Regions from separate parts of the Proteocatella sp. QWL-06 genome, predicted to be linked through region 1. Evidence: riboswitches for the same ligand, from Rfam matches in the RefSeq annotation. Region 1 holds a riboswitch; the other holds the start of a gene.
The links. Region 1 has a riboswitch for FMN ahead of AC4PGZ_RS11790 (ECF transporter S component). Riboswitches for the same ligand answer to the same signal wherever they lie in the genome.

Region 1 (3,166 bases):
GCAATAGCAGCATTTGTTATCTTCAAGAAACGCAGGAAGAAAAAGATGGATGACAGCCTCGACATAGAAATATAAGGCGGTGATAATATGAATTTCGCAGACCTTATGACGATGGGGATAAAGAACCTTCTCAGAAGAAAGACCAGGAGCATCCTGGCAATAATGGGAGTAATTATCGGAACCTGCGCCATTACGGTTATGGTATCGCTTGGAATAGGTCTCAGCTCGAGCTTTGAAGAACAGATAAAGAGCTTTGGGAACCTCCATACGATAGACATATATTCAGGCGGGGGAATGGTTATGGACTCGAGCGGACAGCAGAAGCAGGCAAAGCTCGATGACAAGGCCATAGCAGATATAGCAAAGCTTGATGGAGTTACGGCGATAACGCCCATAGAGACAGCCTATATGAAGATAGGGATAGGAAAATATGTTGCCGGAGTAAGCATAACAGGCGTAGATCCTGAAGTGTTCGAGAAATTCGGATATGAACTCAGGGAAGGAAGAAATCTGGCTGGAAACGATAAATATGCGATACTGTTTGGAAGAAACGTGCCAATGTGGTTCTACAATCCATATTCAAGCACGGGAGGATACAGCGAATCAGGAGAGCCTCCTGTAGACGTCATCTCAAACAGGCTCAAGCTCACGGCTGATCAGAACTATGGAGAAAGATACAAGAGCGACAACTCGGGCGGAGAAAAGGTCGACTACATCATCTATGACGCTCAGGGAATAGGAATACTGGAAAACGAGAACGATGATACCAGCTATACCGCATATATGAACATAGAGACCGTGAAAAAAATAAATGAAGAGACTGCAAAGGCTCAGGGGAACTATCAGAGCAAGAAAAAGGAGTACACGAATGCCAAGGTATATGTGGAAGACATAGACATGGTAAAATCGATCTCCACGAGCATCAAGGACATGGGACTCCAGAGCTTCAGCCTCAACGACATGCTCGATGAAATGAAAAAGACCTCCGGCATGATACAGGCGGTCCTTGGAGGGATAGGAGCAGTATCCATGCTTGTTGCGGCACTTGGAATATCTAACACTATGATAATGTCTATATATGAGAGAACAAAGGAAATAGGGATAATGAAGGTAATAGGCGCAAATATAAGAGACATCAAGTATCTGTTCCTGTTCGAGGCAGCCTTCATAGGATTTCTCGGAGGCATAATAGGCCTGATTCTGAGCTATGGCCTCTCCTATATACTCAACACATTCCTCGGAGCTGCATTTGGAGCATCCATGGGAATGGGAGGATCATCAATATCCATAATACCTGTCTGGCTTGCGCTTTCCACTCTGGCATTCTCTACAGGAATAGGAGTCCTTGCGGGATATCTTCCTGCAAAGAGAGCCATGAACCTGAGCGCGCTTGAGAGTCTCAGAAATGAATGATAATTAGGGTATTTACAAATATGAATACATGTAATATAATTAAGTTGTAATATGTCTTCGGGGCAGGGTGAGATTCCCTACCGGCGGTAAAGTCCGCGAGCCGTAAATGGCTGAACTTGTGAAATTCAAGTACCGACAGTAAAGTCTGGATGAGAGAAGATTGTTAGCAGTGCTGTGATATCGATTTATTCATTATATGAATATATTGATGTTAATGACTGATAAAGACAATTAGCCCCAGGTGATTCCACCTGGGTTTTTTTTGCTCAAATATCATACCCTCGGACATTATTAAAATATAATATAAATTTTAATAATTAAGGAGAGAATAAAAATGGAAAACAGAATTGAATTGAAAAAAGGTGCCAGAATGGAAACGAAATCAGTAGTAAAAATAGGTATGCTTTCTGCTATCGCATACATCATAATGTTCCTGGAATTCCCTATTCCGATATTTCCCGCATTCCTTAAGCTTGACTTTTCAGACATACCTGCACTGATAGGCGGATTTGCAATATCTCCGATAGCCGGAGTCCTTATACAGCTTATAAAGAATCTGATACACTTCATCACAAAGACGTCTACAGGAGGCGTTGGGGAGCTTGGAAACTTCATAGTAGGAGCTTCGTATGTATTTGCAGCAAGCTATTTCTACAAGCTTCATCACAACAAGAAAGGCGCTATAATAGGATGCCTCGCAGGAACTGCAGCAATGACGGTAGCAGGGGGATTCTTCAATCTTTTCGTGCTTCTTCCTTTCTATTCAAAGATAATGCCGGTAGAGGCTATAATAGCAATGGGAAGCGCTATAACACCGCTTATTCATGACCTTCCATCGCTTGTACTTTATGGAATAGTTCCATTCAACATATTCAAGGGTATAGTAGTGAGCATAGTTACCATACTGATATACAAAAAAGTGTCACCAGTGCTTAAGAAAAGATAATATAATAAAAATTTCAGCAAAGTGAGCTAATATTTAAAAGAAGAAGGGTGGACGTCACGTCCACCCTTTTAGATTGCCCTGAAAACAGTATTAGAAAAAACGTGTCATGAAAAACCTGTTAGTAAAAATTTATATAGAAAAAAGAAGCTCGCTGTACGAAGGGTATGGCATGAGCTCTGAAGGCAGCAGCATCTCTATCTCGTCTGCTGACGTCCGGAGAAGGTTCATGGCAGAGGTGACATCCTCTCCCATGTATCTTGCAGCTTCCTGAAGATCTAAAATGTTTCTTGAGCGTGTAAGCATAGACTCAAGCTCGTCAGAGCGTCTGATGAGGGAGTTTGCAAGAGATGAAAGCCTTGAAATCAGAGAGTGGGATGGAATCCTCTCCGAAGTAGCAGTAAATTCAGCCAGTCCGCTGTGATAGTTTATGAGAGTCTGCGTGTATGCTATCGCAGAAGGAAGGATATCCTTTCTAACTATGTCAAGCATTGTAAGCGCCTCTATGGATATTACCTTGCAGTAATTATCAAGCATCACCCGGCACCTTGATTCGGCTTCCTCCCGAGTGAATACGCCGTGAACAGAGAAAAGGGAAAGGCTCTTTTCGGTGCAGAGCTTTCGAAATGCATCTGCGGAAGACCTTATGTTTTCGAGTCCACGATCGCTAGCTTCCTGCTCCCACTGCCTTGAGTATCCGTTTCCGTTGAATATTATCCTCTTGTGGTTTCTAATGTCTTCTCTCAGTATTTCCGTGACGACCCTGTGAAGATTATCCATGCCGCAGCCGGAGAGTAAGGATTCAAGCCT
Region 2 (3,166 bases), 130 kb from region 1:
TGTGCTTATGGTTATCCATACGGCATTCTCGTCTTCTTTCATGGATTCTATGGTTCCGGTTCCGTCTATGTGGCCGCTGACTATGTGCCCTCCAAACCTTCCATTTGCGGGCATCGCCCTCTCAAGGTTGACTCTGCTCCCCTGCCTGAGCATCCCCAGGGAGCTCCTCGATATGGTCTCGCTCATCACGTCTGCCGTGAATATATTCGAGCTCATGTGCGACACCGTGAGGCATACTCCATTTACCGCTACGCTGTCTCCCAGCCTGAGGTCGTCAAATATTCTCTTTCCTTCAATCCACAGCCTCGATGACCTTGCGCCTCTTTCGATCCTGACTATCCTTCCTGTCTCTTCGATTATTCCTGTAAACATCTTTCCACCTCATATTCCAGCAGTATGTCCTCATCCATAATCGTGATCTTCCTGTTCTTCATCATGTATGCCATCTCAGGGCTGAATACCCCGATACCTCCGACAGGCCCTTTGGCGTTCTCTCCCCCAAATATCTTTGGCGCGATATATGCCTGCACGCTGCTTACGATTCCAGACTCCAGCGCCGCCGCATTGAGCGTGGATCCACCCTCCAGCAGTATGCTGTCTATCTTCTCTTCTCCCAGCTTCTTCATCAGCATGTTCAGATCAAGATGCCCATCGCGCTCTTTTACTCTTATTACCCTGCATCCAGCGTTTTCAAGGTTTTCAATCCTTAATCTGTCTTTGGTACAGGTTGCCACTATGGTACGTATCCTGTCTGTATTCCTGAACACCTTCGCATCAAGAGGAATCCTGAGCCTGCTGTCACATATTATCCTGATGGGGTCTCTTCCTCCCTCTATCCTGCAGGTAAGCTCAGGATCATCTGCAAGCACAGTGCCCGAGCCCGTCATTATGGCCGTCAGCATGTTCCTTGTCCTGTGAACGTTCTCTCTGGAAACCTCTCCGCTTATCCACCTCGATCTGCCGCTCGAGGTTGCTGTCTTTCCATCGAGAGTCATTGCGTATTTCATGACCACATATGGAGTTCCTGTCCTTATGTAGTGAAAGAATATCCGGTTCAGCGCCTCGCATTCACTTTCGAGCTCTGATATTTCAACGCTTATACCACTTTCTCTGAGAATCTCCATTCCTCTGCCAGCAACAAGCGGATTAGGATCCTTTGCCCCCACGACTACCCTCGATATGCCGCTCCTTATTAAAGCCTCTGTGCAGGGCGGGGTCTTTCCATGATGGCAGCAGGGCTCAAGCGTTACATACATGGTGGCCCCCTCGGGAGATCTGTCTGCGGATCTGAGAGCATTTATCTCTGCATGAGGCCCGCCGTATTCTTCATGATATCCCTGACCTATGATTTCTCCGTCCTTTACTATGACGGCGCCTACCATCGGGTTGGGACTCACCCTGTTTCCGCCTTTAAGTGCCAGCTCCATGGCGAGTCTCATGTAGTTTTCTCTCATAATCCGCTCTCCTTTTTCTTACCAAATAAAAAACCCTGAATATTTAAAATATTCAGGGCTCAAAAATCTGCATAAAAATAAAAAATCTCTGAAATGCGGTTACATTCCAGAGCTCATTTTTTACATGCTGTAAATACAGGAAATGATTCCTGTAAATGTCTTCTTTCATCCAGACTCTACTGTCGGTACTTGAATTGCACAAGTTCAGCCAATTAAGGCTCGCGGACTTTACCGCCGGTCGGGAATTTCACCCTGCCCTGAAGATTCATTATTCAATTTTCTTAAGGATATCATGTCTTTACACCCATGTCAATTATTTTTTCACAAAGATGATTTCTGAAATTATTGACAGTTCCCACGCTATGGTGCTATCATAGTAAAACAACTTTTTTATAAGACCCCAGTTATCCACAAAGAAAGGAATCGAATGTGTATATGATCAAAAACAGAAAAAGCCTCATGTTCCAGATACCGCTGAAAATCGCGGGAATAGTCACAGCCGTAATGCTCGTTATCTGCATCGCGCTGAACATACTTCTCAACAGCATTATTTCAGGAGATGTAAAGAGCGAGATAAGCTATATCTCAAAACACAACGCCAACATTGCCCAGGCCTACCTGGAAAATCTTCAGACTACCTCAAAGGCCCTCGCAATGGAGGTCAACAGGTACCGGTCACTTGATAAGGAATCTGCAGAAAGGATGCTGAAGAATTCCCTTACCGAAATCCTCAAGGATGACAGGATTTTTTCCGCCTACTATGCGTTTGAGCCGGACAGGTTCTTTGAAGATACTCCTCAGGGGCTCTCATACTATGCATTTCGCGACGGCGCTGATGTAGTAATGGATGTGTATAACGACTATGAAACATATTCACCCGCAGATTACTATGCTCCTGCAAGAGACACTCTCTCAACGCACATAACAGAGCCTTACTCATACGAGCTTTCCACAGGTGAGACCGTATGGCTTATAACTCTAAGCAATCCCATCCTCGATGCAAACGGAAATTTCATAGGAGTTGCCAACTGCGACATACTCACAGACGCTATAAGCGGACTTGAATACGACAGAGGCGACTACGAAACAGCCTACAGCTATATGCTCACCAACGGAGCAAGCTATATCGCCCACTCGGCAGACCCTTCCATGGTAGGTACAGTATATGAGTCAGCCGGCGAAAATGATTTCGTGCTGAATGCCTCAAAAAATGGAGAATTCATAATAAGCGAGGGCGACCGCTCCATAGACGGCAGCGGGAAGACCTTCGTAGTGCATTCCCCCGTGAAGATAAGCGGCTTTGACAAATCATGGTCGAGCGTATTCGTAGTGGACCAGAGTGAAGCCCTGGCGCCGGTGAGAAACGTAACTCTAATCGTTATCGCAATAGCGATTGCAGGCGTCCTGATACTTGCTCTTATGGCACTTGCGATACTCAAGAAATCTCTTTCTCCTCTGAATGATGTCATAGACATGGCGGAGCAGATGGGAAAAGGAAATCTGAATACAAAGCTCGATGAATCAAAGATTCCTGAGGACGAGCTCGGAGATCTCATGAGGATATTCACATCCACATCGGAGAGCCTGCATGGATATATAAGCGACATATCATATATACTCGAAAACATTGCCTCAGGAAATCTCCAGCTCGAAGTAGATCGTGAATACGAAGGCGATTTCCAGAAAATAAAGGATTCCCTCAACAACATAAT

Region 2: another riboswitch for FMN. It lies ahead of ribD (bifunctional diaminohydroxyphosphoribosylaminopyrimidine deaminase/5-amino-6-(5-phosphoribosylamino)uracil reductase RibD); the one in region 1 lies ahead of AC4PGZ_RS11790 (ECF transporter S component).

What each region holds. Positions count from the first base shown of each region.
Region 1 is NZ_CM178755.1:2,473,945-2,477,110, reverse strand. It holds gene AC4PGZ_RS11800 (COG1361 S-layer family protein) at 1-75, shown strand, start outside; gene AC4PGZ_RS11795 (ABC transporter permease) at 88-1,413, shown strand; FMN riboswitch at 1,463-1,578, shown strand; gene AC4PGZ_RS11790 (ECF transporter S component) at 1,748-2,359, shown strand; gene AC4PGZ_RS11785 (glutamine synthetase III family protein) at 2,489-3,166, opposite strand, start outside.
Region 2 is NZ_CM178755.1:2,348,178-2,351,343, forward strand. It holds gene AC4PGZ_RS11240 (riboflavin synthase) at 1-372, opposite strand, end outside; gene ribD (bifunctional diaminohydroxyphosphoribosylaminopyrimidine deaminase/5-amino-6-(5-phosphoribosylamino)uracil reductase RibD) at 357-1,454, opposite strand; FMN riboswitch at 1,608-1,723, opposite strand; gene AC4PGZ_RS11250 (methyl-accepting chemotaxis protein) at 1,890-3,166, shown strand, end outside.